Regions from separate parts of the Methylococcus mesophilus genome, predicted to be linked through region 1. Evidence: predicted binding sites of a transcription regulator. Region 1 holds the regulator's gene; each other region holds the start of a gene.

Region 1 (5,983 bases):
ACCTGCGCCGCCGCCGAAGATGTCGCCGAAGACGTCGCCGAAGACGTCGCTGAAATTATCGCCGGTGAACCCGAAGCCGCCGCCTCCGCCCATCGAGGGATCAACGCCGGCATGGCCGAATTGGTCGTAGGCGGACCGTTTCTTGGGGTCGGACAGCACCTCGTAGGCTTCCTTCGCGCTCTTGAAACGCTCCTCGGCCTCGGGATTGTCCTTGTTCCGGTCGGGGTGGTATTTCATCGCCAGGCGGCGGAACGCCGTTTTGATGTCGCTGTCGCTGGCGTTGCGCGGAACCCCGAGCGTTTCGTAATAGTCTTCTTTTGCCATAAACGCACAACCGCCGGCTTGACGCCGGCGGCCCGATTAGAGGGATAAGGATGAGCCGCCCCGCACCCTAAAGACGCGAAGCGGTCCGCCGCGGTTTAACGCTTGTCGTCGCGGACTTCCTCGAATTCGGCGTCGACGACGTCGTCACCGCCGGCCCCGCCGGCTTTTTCATGGCCTTGCGCTTCCGCGGCGCCCGGCTCACCCTGCTGGGCATAAAGCCGTTCGGCCAGCTTGCCGGAAAGCTCGGTCAGTGTCTTGGTCCGCTGCTCGATCAGATCCTTGTTATCACCGCCCATGGCGTCCTTCAGATCGTTCAGGGCCGCCTCGATCTTCGCCCGTTCCTCGCCGGACACCTTGTCACCCAGTTCGGACAAGGTCTTGTTGGTGGCGTGGACCATGGCGTCGGCGTGATTGCGCGCGGTCACCAGCTCATGCATGCGGCGGTCTTCTTCCGCATGCACCTCGGCGTCCTTCACCATACGCTTGATCTCGTCCTCGGACAGGCCGCTGGAGGCGCGGATGACGATGGACTGCTGCTTGCCGGTCGCCTTGTCCTTGGCGGAAACGTTCAATATGCCGTTGGCGTCGATGTCGAAGGTCACCTCGATCTGCGGCACGCCGCGCGGCGCCATCGGGATGTCGCTCAGGTCGAAGCGCCCCAGCGACTTGTTGTCGCGCGCCATCTCGCGTTCGCCCTGCAGCACATGGATGGTCACGGCCGTCTGGCTGTCCTCTGCGGTGGAGAACACTTGCGCAGCCTTGGTCGGGATCGTGGTGTTCTTTTCGATCAGCTTGGTCAGGACGCCGCCGAGGGTCTCTATCCCTAAAGACAGCGGGGTCACGTCCAGCAGCAGCACATCCTTCACCTGGCCGCCGAGCACACCCGCCTGGATGGCGGCGCCAACGGCCACGGCTTCGTCCGGGTTGACGTCCTTGCGCGGCTCCTTGCCGAAGATTTCCTTCACGAAATCCTGCACCTTGGGCATGCGGGTCTGGCCGCCGACCAGGATGACCTCGTCGATGTCGCCCGGCTTGACGCCGGCATCCTTCAACGCGGTTTCGCAGGGGCCGCGGGTGCGTAGGATCAGGTCCTCCACCAGCGCTTCCAGCTTCGCGCGGGTAAGCTTGACGTTCAGGTGTTTGGGTCCGGTCGCATCCGCCGTGATATAGGGCAGATTGATTTCGGTCTGCTGACTGGACGACAGCTCGATCTTGGCCTTCTCGGCGGACTCCTTCAGGCGCTGCAGCGCCAGCGGGTCGTTGTGCAGGTCGATGCCCTGCTCCTTGCGGAATTCATCCACGATGTATTCGATGATGCGCAGGTCGAAGTCTTCGCCGCCGAGGAAGGTGTCGCCGTTGGTCGACAGCACTTCGAACTGGTGCTCGCCGTCGACTTCGGCGATCTCGATGATGGAGATGTCGAAGGTGCCGCCGCCCAGGTCGTAGACCGCGATCTTCTGGTCCCCACGGCTCTTGTCCATGCCGTAGGCCAACGCCGCTGCGGTCGGCTCGTTGATGATGCGCTTGACGTCGAGGCCGGCAATGCGGCCGGCGTCCTTGGTGGCCTGGCGCTGGGAGTCGTTGAAATAGGCCGGCACGGTAATGACCGCTTCCTTGACCTCTTCACCCAGATAGGCCTCGGCATCCTTCTTGAGCTTCATCAGCACGCGCGCCGAGATCTCCGGCGGCGCCATCTTCTTGCCCGCAGCCTCCACCCAGGCATCGCCGTTTTCCGCCTCGACGATAGTGTAAGGCACCATCTTGATGTCCTTCTGGACGACATCGTCCTTGAAGCGGCGGCCGATGAGCCGCTTGATCGCGAACAAGGTGTTCTTCGGATTGGTGATAGCCTGCCGCTTGGCGGACTGCCCGACCAGCGCCTCGTTGTCGGTGCTGAACGCAATGATCGACGGCGTGGTGCGCGCCCCCTCGGCGTTCTCGATCACGCGGGGCTTGCCACCTTCAAGAATGGCCACGCACGAGTTGGTGGTGCCCAGGTCGATCCCGATAATTTTTGCCATGGATTTCTCCGGTTTATCTGTGATTGTTCTGACGGATAGATGCTATGTGAGGCCGATCCAGGGGATTTCAAGCCTGGGCTACGACCACGAGCGCAGGGCGCAGCAGACGGTCGTTCAACAAATAGCCTTTCTGAAATACCTTGAGCACAGTGTTCGGCTCGACCGCCTCGGCGGATTCCATGGCCATGGCCTGGTGCTGTTCCGGATTGAATTTCTCGCCGACCGGATCGACGGCCAAGATGCCGAACTTCTCGAACACGCTCTGAAACTGCTTCAAGGTCAGCTCCGCGCCTTCCCTGAGCTTGGCGACATCGGGGGTGTCAGCAGTCGAGGCCGCGATGCCGAGTTCCAGGCTGTCCATCACAGGCAAAAGCTCCCTGGCGAATTTTTCCAGGGCGTACTTATGTGCATTCTGGAGATCTTTCTCCACCCGCCGGCGCAGGTTTTCCATTTCCGCCTGAGCCCGCACGAAACGCTCCCAGTTGTCGCTCGCCTGCTGCTGCGCTTCAAGCAATGCCCGGTCGGGCTCAGCGGCAGGCACTTCGGCAGGTTGCGCCTCCACTTCCAGAAGCTCCGGCTGCGCGTCTGTGCCGGGACCGTTGGTCAATTCTTCTTCGCTCATAATCCGAATTATAGGGGTTCAAAATTTTTCGATCGGGAAAAACGAAACCGCCCGGCTCCTTAAAGGGAGCGGGCGGCGGACGTCCCGGTGCCGTCGCAACTCCGGAGACGTTAAGTTGGGGCCAGCGTCCGCTGATTCAAGGCTGCCCCCACCAGTTTCGCGGTGATGTCCACCAGCGGGATCACCCGTTCGTATTTCATCCGGGTCGGCCCAATCACGCCGAGGACACCCACCACCCGGTTGTCGACCGAGTAGGAGGCGGTCACCAGGCTGCAGGGCTCAAGCGGCCGGAAACCGCTTTCTTCTCCAATGAGTATCTTGACGCCGGGCGAATCGAGGCAGCGATCGAGCAGGCCGACGATGCTTTCCTTCTGCCGGAACGCCTCGAACAGGCCGCGCAGCCGATCGACGTCGGCCAGTTCGACGAAGTCCATGAGGTTAGTCTCGCCGCGCACCAGAAACGGCTTCTTGGAGCGTCCACCCTCGAGCAGAGCCTGCTCGGCGATTTCGCCCGCCTGCAACAGCTGTTCGCTCAAACGCTCGCGTTCGTTCTGCAATTCGGCGCGCAGATGTTCGCGCGCCGAAGCCATGTCCTTGCCGGCGCAGACGGCGTTGAAAAAGTTGGCGGCGGCCTGCAATTCCGCGGCGCTGAAACTGTGGGGAGTGTGAATGATCTTGTTGTGGATTTCCTGGTCGCTCGTCACCAGGATGGCGAGCACCCGATGGTCCGACAGGGGCAGAAATTCAATGTGCTGGAATGCCAGAGTTTCCCGCCTCGGCATGGAGATGATGCAGGCCATGTGGGTGAGCTCCGACAGCAGCTTGGAAGCCGTCTCCAGCAAGTCACGCGGATTGTCCCGGCTTTCGAGATCCAGCCACAACTGGTCGACGATGCCCTGCTGCAACGGCTTCACGGTAAGCAGAGAATCGACGAACAGGCGATAGCCGCTCACGGTGGGCAGGCGCCCCGCCGAGGTATGCGGCGAGGTGATCAGACCGAGTTCCTCGAGATCGGCCATGACATTGCGTATCGTTGCCGGACTCAAGCCGGCATCCCTGGCAAGGATACGCGAACCGACCGGCTGGCCTTCGCCGATATAGCGCTCCACCAGCGCCTTCAAAAGGTGCTGCGCTCGCTCGCTCAGTTCGGGAAAACTCGCCACGGAAATTCCGGAAAGAATCTGGATTAGCACTCGACCGATTGGAGTGCCAAAAACTAGCAACCCCTAGATTAAGTGTCAAGAAGGTCCTACCATTTGGCGGACATGCCGCACCCGGATTATTTAACCGGCTGCGGCGACTGAGCCTTGCCAATCCTGTCAAGACCTTAAGGCATCGAACTTTCAACCCCTCCCTATCTCACCCGAGTTCAGGCGGATGCTTTCGCAATTTCGCACCATCGCGCTCATCGGAAAGCCGGACGCTCCCCGGATAGCGGATACGCTCGCCGCCATTCATACCTATCTGCTGACTTCCGGACTCGAAATCCTGGTGGAACGTGGGTGCGCGACGCTTTTTCCGCATTCCGAACGGATATGCACGATGCCGGAACTGGCGCAGCGGGCGGACATCGCCGTGGTCGTCGGCGGGGACGGCACTTTGCTGGGAGCCGCGCGGAGCCTTTATGCGCACGGCGTTCCCCTCATCGGGATCAACCTGGGCCGGCTGGGCTTTCTGGTGGACATTTCCCCGAACGAGGCCGTCGGCAAACTCCACGCGATACTGACCGGCGCCTGTCGCGCCGAGGAACGTTACCCCCTGGTGGCACGGCTGATCCGGGAGGAAGAGATCATCGCACAGGGCAGCGCCATCAACGAAGTCGTCGTCCATAGCGGCAGCGCGACCAGTATGATAGAGCTCGAAACCACCATCGACGGCGTCTTTCTGAATTCGCAGCGCTCCGACGGCCTGATCGTCTCCACGCCTACCGGTTCGACCGCCTATGCGCTGTCAGCCGGCGGTCCGATCCTCTACCCCGCACTCAATGCGATGGTGCTGGCGCCGATCAACCCCCATACGCTGTCCAATCGCCCCATCGTCATCTCCGGGGACAGCCTGGTCGCGATCGCCTTCCGGCCGAACAAGGAATTCCGCGCCCAGGTGAGCTGCGACAACGTCCCCTTCCCGGACGTCGCGATCGAGGACCGCATCGAGATTCGCAAGGCGGAACGGCCCTTCCGCATCCTCCACCCGACGGATTACGATTTTTTCCAGATCCTGCGGCTCAAGCTCAACTGGAGCAACCGCTAGGCCATGCTGACCACTCTCAGCATTCGGGATCTGGCGGTGGTGTCCGCCCTCGACCTGGAGCTCCGGCCTGGCTTCACCGTGCTCACCGGCGAAACCGGCGCAGGCAAATCGATCCTGCTCACCGCTCTGGGCCTGGCACTCGGCGACCGGGCCGACTCCGGCCTGGTGCGGCCAGGTGCGGAGCGTGGCGAAGTCAGCCTGTGCTTCGATCTGGACGACGCTTCGTCCGCCCGCGATTGGCTACTCGATAACGAACTGGCCGAAGCCGACGAGGACACCTGCCTGATCCGCCGGACCATCAGCGCCGACGGGCGTTCCCGCGCTTTCATCAACGGCCGCCCCGCGACCCTGCCGAACCTCCAGGCCTTGGGCCGGCACTTGGTGGAAATCCACGGCCAGCACGCCCATCTGAACCTGCTGCAGGCCGGCGAGCAGCGAGCCTTGCTGGACCGGCATGCAGGTTCCCGTGAACTGGCCTCGGAACTGAAGCGGCTTTTCGATCGCTGGAAAGAGATTTCCGAGCGGATCGACCGGCTGCAGCAGGATGCCAGCAGCCGCAACGCCCGCCAGGAACTGCTCCAGTACCAGGTGAACGAACTGGAACAGCTCGAGATCGAGACCCTGGATTACCGTGCCCTGTCGGAAGAACACGAACTTCTGGCCAATCTCGGCCGAGTCTCCGAAATCGGCTACGCCCAGCTCAAGCTGCTCTACGAGGACGAACAATATTCAGTCAACGGGCTGCTGGCCCAGTCCACCCATGCGG
Region 2 (5,983 bases), 510 kb from region 1:
GCCGTCCGCCACAAATTGTAGGCAAACAACGCCCAAGCGAGATAGGCGCAGCTTTCGGCAAGAACCACCGGCACCGAGAACCACAGCGCGTGCTCGTTCAAGGAAGCAGTCCAGCGCCAGGCCAGATACCAGGCCCCCAGGGCCAGCGCGATGGTCGCCAGGTACTGGAAAAGCGACTCGCGCCACGGCGACCGGGGTAGCGGCTCAGGCGCCTGGCGCTCCTCGAACCATTCGAAATTGTGCCCCATCATCTTGCCCCGCAGTTCAGATCGGCCCGGCAATTCGGCCCGCCGTGATAGTAAGGCAGAACCGCCAGAGCCGGAAGCTCAACGACCGCCCCACAAAAAGGAAAAGGCCCCACCCGTCAGGGTGGGGCCTTTTCCAGGACCGTCGAACGGCTTTAGCGAGCGCCAGGCTTACATCATATCGCCCATGCCACCCATGCCGCCCATGCCGCCCGGCATCGGCGCCTCTTCCTTCGGCTCCTCCGCGACCATGGCCTCGGTCGTGATCATCAGAGAAGCGACGGAAGACGCGTTCTGCAGTGCGGAACGGGTCACCTTGGCCGGGTCGAGAATGCCCATGGCCACCATGTCGCCGTACTCGCCGGTCGCGGCGTTGTAGCCGAAGTTGCCGGAACCTTCCGCGACCTTGTTCAACACCACCGACGGCTCGTCACCCGCATTGGCGACGATCTGGCGCAGCGGCTCTTCCATGGCGCGGCGGGCGATGCTGATGCCGACGTCCTGATCATGGTTGGCGCCCTTGAGGTCGCGCAGTTTGGCCAGCGCCCGGATCAGGGCCACGCCGCCGCCCGGCACGATACCCTCTTCGACCGCCGCGCGGGTGGCGTGCAGCGCATCTTCGACGCGGGCTTTCTTTTCCTTCATTTCGACTTCGGTGGCAGCACCCACCTTGATGACGGCGACGCCACCGGCCAGCTTGGCCAAACGTTCCTGCAGCTTCTCGCGATCGTAGTCGGAAGTGGTGTCTTCCACCTGCTTGCGGATCTGCGCCACGCGGCCCTGGATGGCATCGCTGGAGCCGGCGCCGTCGATGATGGTGGTGTTTTCCTTGGTGATCTGGATCTTCTTGGCGGTGCCCAGATCGGCCAGGGTCGCCTTCTCCAGGCTCAGGCCGATGTCTTCGGAAATCACGGTGCCGCCGGTCAGCACGGCGATGTCTTCCAGCATGGCCTTGCGGCGGTCGCCGAAGCCCGGCGCCTTCACCGCCGCGACCTTGAGGATGCCGCGCATGTTGTTGACCACCAGGGTGGCCAGGGCTTCGCCCTCGACATCCTCGGCGATGATCAGCAGCGGACGGCCGGCCTTCGCCACGCCTTCCAGCACCGGCAGCAGCTCGCGGATGTTGGAGACCTTCTTCTCATTGATGAGAATGAACGGGTTCTCCAGTTCGGCGCTCATGCTCTGCTGGTTGTTGATGAAATAGGGGGACAGGTAGCCGCGGTCGAACTGCATGCCCTCGACGATATCGAGCTGGTTTTCCAGGCCCGAACCGTCCTCGACGGTGATGACGCCTTCCTTGCCCACCTTGTCCATCGCCTCGGCGATGATGCTGCCGATGGATTCGTCGGAGTTGGCGGAAATGGTGCCGACCTGGGAGATCGCGTTGCTGTCGGTGCAGGGCACGGACATGGCGTGGATTTCCTCCACGGCGGTGGCGACGGCCTTGTCGATGCCGCGCTTCAGGTCCATCGGATTCATGCCGGCGGCGACTGCTTTCAGGCCCTCGGTCAGGATCGATTGCGCCAGCACGGTGGCGGTGGTGGTGCCGTCGCCGGCCACATCGGAAGTCTGCGAAGCGACCTCTTTCACCATCTGGGCGCCCATGTTCTCGAACTTGTCGGACAGCTCGATTTCCTTCGCCACGGACACGCCGTCCTTGGTCACGGTGGGAGCGCCGAAGCTCTTTTCGAGCACCACGTTGCGGCCCTTAGGACCCAGGGTGACCTTCACCGCGTGCGCCAGGATGTTGACGCCCCGCAGCATGCGGGCGCGTGCGTCGTCGCTGAACTTGACTTCTTTAGCTGCCATTTGGATTTACCTGCGATATTGATGATTGATTAAGGACTTGGGAATCTGCGAGCGGAGCTAGAGATCAGCTCTCGAGAACGGCCAGGATGTCGTCCTCACGCATCACCACCACATCTTCTCCGTCGACCTTGACCTCGGTGCCCGCGTACTTGCCGAACAGGACCTTGTCACCCACCTTGACCTGCAGGGCACGCACCTCGCCGTTGTCGAGGACCTTGCCATTGCCGACGGCCAGGATCTCGCCGCGCATCGGCTTCTCCGCAGCGCTGTCGGGAATCACGATTCCGCCTGCACTGGTGCGCTCCTCTTCCAGACGCTTGACGATGACACGATCATGCAAAGGACGAATTTTCACGGTAACCTCCTGAATTCCTGATGAAATCGACTGAAAACCCAAGCGAGCGCCCGACATGGCTGTTAGCACTCCCTTGAAGTGAGTGCCAAATGATAGCGATGGATGGGTGGGTGTCAAGCGGAGCCGTTGTTGTCGGGTGGCACTTGATTTGAAAAATCGCGGGACTTGAAATGAAACAAACGGTCGTGGGTAAACGCGAGGGAAGACCCAGATGTTTTTTGGGCTCTGTGGCTCTATTGGGCACCTCGGTTTTTCGAGGTGCCCATGGCTCATCGCGGACGGTGCGTTGGCGGACGCACGCCCATATGGCCGCGCTCCATGGGATGATTGCCGGCCAGACTCCGGCTCCCTACGACTTTCGGCGCGTCGATGAACGACAGCATGGAGGTCATGGATGACATTTCCGCTGCAATCATTGGGCGTTAAGAACGGAACGCGGCGGCCTTCTTCGAGGGTACTCGCTTTCACCACGGCAGCCGCTATGCCGAAGCATGAGAGTCATTTTTTAACGTTTGGTAAGCTATTGATCTATTGAATAAAGACCACAATTGTCCGGTGTCGCCCAGGTTTTCATTCCGAGAGCCTCCCCCTATGCGTAGCACCGGGAAAATCCACTGTCACCCGCGTCCCCGCACCTGCTTGACTCGTGATTTGCAGGGGCCAGCCGAAGCGGTCGGACAATCGCTTGACGATCGTCAGGCCCACGCCGTAGCCCTGGCCGCGTGGAGTTCCCCGGAAAAACGGATGGAATATCCGGCTTACTTCTTCTTCCGACATCCCTGGACCACTGTCCTCGACACTCAAGCGCCGATCTCCGATGCACACGCGGACGTAACCCGAGTCGGTATAGGTGCAAGCGTTCCGGATGAGATTGCCGAGCAGAATGGAGAGGACACGCTCGGAGGCTATTACGATCAAACGCCCCTCGGACTCCAGGGAAGTGGTGACGGATTTTCCCTCCAGGAGAAGCCGTGCCTGGTCGAGTTCTTCCTCGGCCAGCGTATTGAGGCAGACAGGCTGCAACGGCAGTCCCTGCTCCGACTCCCTGGAAAGCAACAGAAATGCCTCCGTCAGCTCTTCCATATCCTTCACCGCCCGTTTGACGCGGACGACACAATTGTGCGCCGACGCGGGCAAGTCCCTTTCGTCCATGAGAAGGTCGGCGGCAATTCGGATCACCGTAATGGGAGTCCGAAGCTCATGACTCACGTCCCGCGTGAACGTCCGTTCGCGCTCGACGAATTGCCGGATACGCCGCGCCATGCGGGCCAGCGCCTCCGATAAGGCGCTGACCTCCTGATCCTCTTCGGCCGGAAGGCGTTCCAGGGAGAGCAGACTCTTCTCCGGCACGCCGGGGTCGATGTCTCCGACCTGCCGCGCCAAGCGAAGTATCGGCGACACGGCGCGCCTGGACAGGTAATAGCCGGCCAGTGCTGCAAGATAAATCCCGAACAGACTCGCCGCCAGCGGCACCATGCCAAAGAACAATGCCAGTTCTTCGACCCGTTGCCCGTCGAAGATGAGGAATAAGCGGGATCCGCCTTGCCTGGACACATAGGCGATGACGAACGAGTCCGCGCGGGAGAGGTCATGAAATCCGTCCTGAAGACCGCGAATATCAAGGGGAACCGAGTCCCCAGCGTCTCCCTTGGCAACATAGCCTTTCATGTTCCGGGTATCGGGGGCTGGGAACGACGGGTCATCCCGCAAGCGGTCCCAGAAATGTTCCGCCTCGTCACGCAAAGCCTGCTGGATAAGCAATGACTCCAAAACGTACTTTGCAGCGACCACGCCGAGAAACGCGGCCACGCCGATGAAAACCGCCTGGAGCAGAAAAACCCTGGCGAGCTTACGGCCGATCTGGGGTCGGTTCTTCATGAGGGTCGATCAACCGATAACCTATGCTTTGCATCGTGCAGATCATCTGGCCGGAAAACGGCTTGTCCACGATCTTGCGAAGGTTATACACATGACTGCGCAGCGTATCGCTGTCAGGAAGTGCCTCTCCCCAAACTTCACGCTCGATTTCCGGCCGGGTGACTAGCCGGGGAGAGGCGCGCATCAGAATTTTAAGAATTTTCAAGCCGGTCGGAGAGATGTCGAGCCGATGGCCGGAACGCTCCACCTGCAGTGTCCCCAGGTCCAGGCTGAGGTCGCCCACCTGCAGCCGCTCGGGGCTTACGCTCCCCCTGTTCCGCCGTATCAGAGCGCGTACCCTGGCTTCCAGCTCTTGTATGTCAAACGGCTTGACCAGGTAATCATCAGCGCCGACATCCAGGCCGGAGATCTTGTCCTGCACCGTGTCACGCGCCGTCAGCATCAATATGGGAATGGCGCTGCGCGCATCCTTCCTCAGCTTTTCGCATATCTCCATCCCATCCAGGCCCGGCAGCAGCAAATCGAGAATGATGGCGTCATAGCTGCCGGTTACAGCGAGATGCAAGCCGGTCACTCCGTCGCCCGCATGGTCCACGACGTATCCCCGCCGCTCGAAATAGTCGTAGACCATTTCTGCGATATCGCGATGGTCTTCGACGAGGAGCAAGTGCCCCGATCGCCCGGTCGTCACAGGTAAACCCCTCCACGTGAGTGCCACGAGGCGCATGCGCCCGCGACAAAATACTCAGATTCACGTTTTCTTCACGCACGAAACACGTGCGCTTCACACCCGACGGATTAGTCTGAATCCGCCCGTGGAAGCCCCGCGGCTGACATCACGGGCCTGAAGAATCACACAATCGACCAAACGGAGATACTCCCATGAAATTCCAGAATGCATTGCACGGCGCCCTGATAGCCACAGCGGCAGCCATGTCCCTTTTGAGCGTTACCCCTGCCAACGCAGCGGCGACGCCTGAGGGCTACGCTAAATGCCGCAAGCTGAAGCTTGTGGATTACCCCGGAACCATTGTCGACGCGGCCGTGGCAACGCCTCAGTTGAGCACCCTGGTCTCTCTCGTCACAGCGGCCAACCTTGCGCAAGCCCTCAGTGAACCGGGACCGTTCACCGTGTATGCTCCCACCGATGAAGCCTTCGGCAAAGTCCCCCCGGCAGTCCTGAACGCCATCGGCAGCAACTCGGAAGTGCTCAGTGCCGTGCTGACTTATCACGTGACACCGGGCAAAGCCGATCCGCGAAAATCGGTTTCTCCCCGGGAAATCAAGACGCTGCAGGGTCAAACGGTGTTCTTCCACTATGATGGCGGCCCCCAGATCAACCAGTCGGCCGCGAGCTGCCAGGGAGTGAGAACGACCAACGGCATCGTCTGGCTGATCGACAGCGTATTGCTGCCCCAATTCAAATGATGCCGTATCGACCCGCATACGGGCGCCCCGGAGAGGCGCCCGTCATCTGAATGAATACAAACGGCGTGGGGTTTCGCAACTCCACCACCCTATTGGCTGCCATTGACACGAACCAGGAGGGGTACGAAGACCATGTTTCCAAACAGGATAGCACTGGTGCTTAGCCTTGGCGTGCTCAACGGATGCGCAGAAAGTATGAAACCCATACCGGTCGTTTCCCATGTAGACATACAGAAATTCATGGGCGATTGGTATGTCATCGCCTGCA
Region 3 (5,983 bases), 1.4 Mb from region 1:
TTTCGGCCTACAACCTCTTTCAACGCAGCATTGTCCAGCATCGCCTCCGCCAGCAGGCGCTTGAGCCGGGCATTCTCGGTCTCCAGTGCCTTGAGCCGCTGCGCATCCGACACTGTCAGGCCGCCGTATTTCGCTTTCCAGTTGTAGTACGTCGCCTCGCTGAGCCCGTGCTTGCGGCACAGCTCCGCTACTTTTAGGCCGGCTTCGGCTTCCTTCAGGATGCCAATGATCTGTTCTTCGGTGAAACGCTTCTTCATGCTGCCTCCTATCGAGGCAGACTCTACATCACGACCGGACTAATCTCGGGGAGCAGGTCACAACGAGTGGGACATGCTGCGCGAAACCAATCCGGCCAAAAGCCCCAAGTTCGACGCGGTGGTGGCCAATCCGCCGTTCAGTTATAGGTGGGAGCCGAGCGAGGCGCTGGGCGAGGATGTGCGCTTCAAGAATTACGGCCTGGCGCCGAAGTCCGCCGCCGATTTCGCCTTCCTGCTGCATGGCTTCCACTTCCTGAAGCAGGACGGCGTGATGGCCATCATCCTGCCGCACGGCGTGCTGTTCCGTGGTGGGGCCGAAGCCCGCATACGCACCAAGCTGCTGAAGGACGGCCATATCGACACGGTGATCGGCCTGCCGGCCAACCTGTTCTTCTCCACCGGCATTCCGGTCTGCGTCCTGGTGCTGAAGAAGTGCAAGAAGCCGGACGATGTGCTGATCATCAACGCCGCCGAGCACTACGAGAAAGGCAAGCGCCAGAACCAGCTATTGCCTGAGCACATCGACAAGATCATCGACACCTACCAGTTCCGCCGGGAGGAAGAACGCTATGCTCGGCGCGTGTCGATGGAGCGAATCGAAAAAGAAGGCTACAACCTGAATATTTCGCGCTATATCAGCACCGCCAAATCGGAAGAGGAAATCGATCTGAGCGCAGTACATGCCGAGTTGGTAGCATTAGAGAAAAAAGTCAAAGAAGCCTCGGAGAGGCATAACGGATTTCTCAAACAGCTTGGGCTTCCCGTATTGCCTTAGCGGCGTTCCCCCCGTTTTCTTCCTTCGGTGTCCGCAGACGGCTCGGATGCCTCAAGCCCCCATGCTTCGATGGCAAGCTCAATGTCTCGCGGTTTAAGGTTGGGATTGCGCCAGCCGGCGGGGTCTACTGCAACCCGTTACAGCCGCAATCAGGCGGCGTCCGCCAGAGCGCTCCGCAGCTTCTTCATCGCGCTGTTTTCGAGCTGGCGAATGCGCTCGGCGGAGACGTTATAGCGCGCCGCCAGATCGTGCAGCGTCAGCTTATCCTCGCTGAGCCAACGGCTGGCCACGATGTCCCGGCTGCGGTCGTCCAGTTGGCCGATGGCTTCGTGCAGCTTCTCCTGCTGACGGTTTTCCCATTCGCTGTGCTCGATGAGCTGGGCCGGATCCGCTCCTTCCTGCTGGAGATAATGGATGGGCGCGTGGCCTTCGCGGTCGTCGCCGTCCTCGTCGCCGTGCGCCTCTAGCGCCATGTCCGGGTTGTTCAGCCGGTTCTCCATCTTGTAGACGTCCTCGACGTCCACGCCCAGCTCCGCAGCCACCGCGGCGGCTTCCTCGGGGTTGAGCCAGCCGAGCCGGTTCTTCATCTTGCGCAGATTGAAGAACAGCTTGCGCTGTGCCTTGGTGGTGGCGATCTTCACGATGCGCCAGTTCTGGATGATGAATTCGTGGATCTCCGCCCGGATCCAGTGCACTGCGAACGAGACCAGCCTCACGCCGACGTCCGGATCGTAGCGCTTCACCGCCTTCATCAGACCGATGTTGCCCTCCTGGATCAGGTCGGCCAGCGGCAGGCCGTAGCCGAGATAACCACGCGCTATGTAGGCCACGAACCGCAGGTTCGACAGCACCAGGCGCCTGGCAGCCTCCAGGTCCTGCTCGTCACGGAAGCGGATGGCCAGTTCGCGCTCCTCGTCGGCATCCAGCCGCGGCAGACGGTTCACCGCGGCGAAATAGTCGTCGATGGAACCCAGCGGCAGATTGGTCGGGAGAGTCAATTCGTGAGTCATGGAATGCCCTGTTGTGATGGTGATGGGTTTTAGCACTCGTCCCATTTGAGTGCCAAAACTAGCGCAAGTTCCTTGCTTCGGCAAGCCCTAGCGCCTGCCGCTCACTCGGGGCGCACGTCCCGCAGGTGCTGGATGAGCACGGCGAAAGCGCCGGCTATCCCTAAGAAACAGGCGATGCCGATCAGCAGCAGCGACTCCCGGAAACCGAGAAAGGCAAGGGAAAAATCGCTGCCGTACAGCACGTTGAGCTGGCGGATCGGCGCCCTGACGATCAGCAGCATGACGCCGACAACGATCCAGGCGCCGATACTGCCGAGGAAGCCGTACCAGAAACCGGTATAGAGAAAAGGCCGCCGGATGAACCTGTCGGTCGCGCCCAGCAGCTTCTGCACGACGATTTCCTCCCGGCGGCCGTACAGTTCCAGGCGGATGGTGTTGCCGATGACGAACACGACCGCCGCCCCCAGCAGCGCCCCGAGGACGCCGAAACTGCGCTCGGCGACCTGGAGCATGGCATGGAGACGGTGCATCCACTGGATGTCGCTCTGCACCAGATCCACTTCGGGCAGGGCTTTGAGTTCGGCCACGAGCCGTTCCACCTGCTCGGGCTGGGCCAGCGAGTCCTTCGGACGCAGGCCGATCACCACGGGGAGCGGGTTGAAATTCAGGGCCGACAAGGCTTCGCCGAAACCGCTGTAGGTCTTCAACTGCTCGATTCCGGCTTCCTTGGTAACGAGCCGCGTCTCGGCGATCTGCGCATGGCTTTTCAAGCGGTCCGCCAGCTTGCGCCCGGCGTCGTTGGACAGGTCCGGCTTGAGGTAAAGCGAAATCTCGTTGGTCGCCTCCAGGTCTCCGCCGACCATGCGAAGGTTCTTCACCAGCACGTGGAAACTGGTGGGCAGCGCCAGCGTGGCGGCGATGACCAGGAGTGTGAGCGCCATGGCGAAAGGCGTGCGCCGCATCCGCCGCAGCGCCTCCTTCGCGGTCTGCACGTGCGAAACCAGGTAGCTCTGCAGCCGGTCGACCAGGGTCGGGCCGCCATGCCTGCGGGGCGCCGGCGGTGCGACCCGCCGCTGCGCGCGACGGCGCTGCCGTCTCATGCCGCCACCTCCGACAGGCTTCCGTGCTGAAGGCGCAAGACCCGCCCTCCAATCCGCGAGATCAGTTGCTCGTCGTGGCTGGCGATGAGCAAGGTCACGCCGAGATCATTGAAATCGCGGAAGATGTCCATGACCTCCCGCGCAGCCTCCGGATCGAGGTTGCCGGTGGGCTCGTCGGCGAGGATGAAGTCCGGCTTGTGGACGATGGCCCGTGCGATGCCGACGCGCTGCTGCTCGCCCCCGGACAGGGTCTGCGGCAGCCGCTTCTCCTTGGACAAGAGGCCCACTTTGCCGAGCGCCGCACGCACCCGCCGGCTGACCTCGCCGGGGTTGAATCCGGCGATGATCAGCGGCAAAGCCACATTTTCGAACACGGAGCGGTCGTACAACAGCTTGTAGTCCTGAAAGATCAGGCCGAGCTTGCGCCGGATATAGGGAATTTCCCGGTTGGAGGCGCGGGTGATATTCCGGCCATCCAGCACGATCTGGCCGCGCGTGGCCCGATCGATCACGGCGATCAGCTTGAGCAGAGTGCTCTTGCCCGCCCCCGAATGCCCGGTGAGGAACACCCGCTCGCCGCGACCGATGTGGAAGCTGACGTCGTGCAGGGCTTCGCCGAACTCGGGATAGCGCTTGTAGACCTCTTTGAATTCCAGCACGGCCTCAATGCAAGCGGGCGGTCCCGCTCGTCTCTTCCTCGGCGAACAGGGCGTCGATGAACTGGGTGGCATCGAAGTCGCGCAGATCGTCGATGCCTTCCCCGATGCCGATGAAGCGTATGGGGATTCCGAACTGCTGAGCCAGTGCGAAGATCACCCCGCCTTTGGCGGTGCCGTCCAGCTTGGTCAATGCCAGCCCTGTCAGGCCGACCGCCTCGTTGAACAGCTTGGCCTGAGACATGGCGTTCTGGCCGGTACCGGCGTCCAGCACCAGCAGTACCTCGTGCGGTGCGGTCTGGTCGAGGCGGCCGATGATGCGCTTGATCTTGCTCAGCTCTTCCATCAGGTTCGACTTGGTGTGCAAACGGCCCGCGGTATCGGCGATCAGCACGTCGACCCCGCGCGCCTTGGCGGCCTCCACGGCGTCGTAGATCACCGAAGCCGAATCGGCCCCGCTGTGCTGGGCGATCACCGCGATCTTGTTGCGCTCGCCCCAGGTCTGGAGCTGCTCGACGGCGGCGGCGCGGAAGGTGTCCCCGGCGGCCAGCATGACGCTGTGGCCCTCGTTCTGCAGCCGTTTGGCGAGCTTGCCGATGGTCGTGGTCTTACCCACGCCGTTAACCCCTACTACCAGGATGACGAAGGGCCGGACCTCAGGCGGGATGGCCAGCGGTACGCTGCAGGGGCGGACGATATCGAGCAGGCGGCCGCGCAGACGGTTGCGCAGGGTCGCGCCGTCGGCCAGGTCCTGCTTCTCGAGCCCGGAGCCCAGATCGGCGACGATTTCCCGCGTCACGTTGACGCCGACGTCGGACATCAGCAACTGCTCTTCGATCTCGTCCAGCAGTTCGCGGTCGATGCGCCCCCGGCCCAGGGCGGCAAGCAAGCCGGTCAGGCCGCTGCGGGTCTTGCCGAGTTGTCCGCGCAGGCGCTCGAACAGGGTTTCCGGCGCGGGCGGCGGAGGTACCACTTCGACCGGCGGGCGCGCCGTCACCGCTTCGGGAACGGCGGCGACTTCCGGCAGGCGCCGGCGCAGGTAGACGTTGAGATGCACCACGTTGAGCAGCAGCAGCGCCGCCACGGCCTGATGCGCGACGGCGACCGCCACCGGCAGTCGCAGCAGCACACTCAGTACGCCGAGCCCGACCTGGAGCAGCAGCAGGAAGCTCAGCAGCACCGCCGGCTTGCTGATCGGGGCCGCATTGCGGTTGGAACTGGCCCCCATTGCCACCAGACTCAGCACCAGGAACACCACCACGGCGCCGAGCCGGTGCGCGAAATGGATAGCCGCCCGCGCCTCGACCGGCAGCACCCCGCCCGCATAGTCGGCCGCAATATTCGGCCAGAGCGTGAAACCGTGCCACCAGTCCAGCTCCGGCCAGGGCTGGCCCAGACAGGTCGGGAAATCCGGGCAGGCGAGGCCGGCGTGCTGTGCCTCGGTCCAGCCGCCCAAGGCGATTTCGGCCAACAGCAGCGCCAGACCGAGACGGGCCAGAAAGCGTAAGCCCGGTGCTCCCCGCACTGCCGTCTCGTCCACCCCCGGCTTGACGCCCAGATACAAGCAGTAAGCGCAGCCGAGGGTAAGAAATCCGGTGAACAGGTGTGCGGCAGATACCAGGGGCATCGGCGCGGCATAGTGCCCCCACAGCCCCAGCCCGGCCTGTACCGCCACCAGGAGCAGCAGCGCCGCCGCCAGCGACGCAGCCCTGCCGCGGTGCGCCGGCAGCCGCCAAACCATGGCGATCAGGACCAACACCAGCACGCCGAAGGCGCCGCCCAGATAAAGGTGGGCCCAGCCCAGCCACAGCCATTTCAGCGCCTTGCCGCCGACCGCGGCCATCATCGCGGCGGCCTGCTCGTCGACGACGGGCGCACCGTAGCAACCGGGCCAGGCCGGGCAGCCGAGGCCGGCATCCGCGATACGGAGGAAAGCGCCGATCAGCAGCGCGCCCAACAAGAGGATCAGACCGAGAAAAGTGAGCTTTCTGAACATGGCATGTTGTTGTGAGTTATGGGCCATCCGGCGTCAGCCGATCTGGGAGGCGCGGAGCAGGTGTTTGAGGTCCTTCACCACGCCGTAAGGATCGAAATCCGCATCGTAATACATCATCAGGTTTCCGAGCGGATCGAGCAGGAGAATCTGGCCTGGCTGCAGCGGCCCGCCGGCCGCCTTTTCCAGCTT

The links. Region 1 encodes HrcA, which represses chaperone genes, less so after heat shock. Its sites were predicted from a motif close to TNTTAGCACTCNNNNNNNNNGAGTGCTAANA; they were not measured.
Region 2: the regulator HrcA is predicted to act here: its motif matches at 2,470-2,500, upstream of groES (co-chaperone GroES).
Region 3: the regulator HrcA is predicted to act here: its motif matches at 2,070-2,100, upstream of rpoH (RNA polymerase sigma factor RpoH).

The regions. Positions count from the first base shown of each region.
Region 1 covers NZ_CP110921.1:1,068,969-1,074,951, forward strand. The annotation lists gene dnaJ (molecular chaperone DnaJ) at 1-324, opposite strand, end outside; gene dnaK (molecular chaperone DnaK) at 420-2,345, opposite strand; gene grpE (nucleotide exchange factor GrpE) at 2,413-2,967, opposite strand; gene hrcA (heat-inducible transcriptional repressor HrcA) at 3,078-4,130, opposite strand; gene OOT43_RS04830 (NAD(+) kinase) at 4,345-5,217, shown strand; gene recN (DNA repair protein RecN) at 5,221-5,983, shown strand, end outside.
Region 2 covers NZ_CP110921.1:1,583,067-1,589,049, forward strand. The annotation lists gene OOT43_RS07305 (glycosyltransferase) at 1-281, opposite strand, end outside; gene groL (chaperonin GroEL) at 417-2,054, opposite strand; gene groES (co-chaperone GroES) at 2,119-2,409, opposite strand; gene OOT43_RS07320 (hypothetical protein) at 2,679-2,801, opposite strand; gene OOT43_RS07325 (sensor histidine kinase) at 2,980-4,287, opposite strand; gene OOT43_RS07330 (response regulator transcription factor) at 4,259-4,954, opposite strand; gene OOT43_RS07335 (fasciclin domain-containing protein) at 5,170-5,715, shown strand; gene OOT43_RS07340 (lipocalin family protein) at 5,911-5,983, shown strand, end outside.
Region 3 covers NZ_CP110921.1:2,504,921-2,510,903, forward strand. The annotation lists gene OOT43_RS11800 (transposase) at 1-257, opposite strand, end outside; gene OOT43_RS11805 (N-6 DNA methylase) at 331-1,032, shown strand; gene rpoH (RNA polymerase sigma factor RpoH) at 1,182-2,042, opposite strand; gene ftsX (permease-like cell division protein FtsX) at 2,144-3,142, opposite strand; gene ftsE (cell division ATP-binding protein FtsE) at 3,139-3,801, opposite strand; gene ftsY (signal recognition particle-docking protein FtsY) at 3,806-5,794, opposite strand; gene OOT43_RS11830 (SCO family protein) at 5,828-5,983, opposite strand, start outside.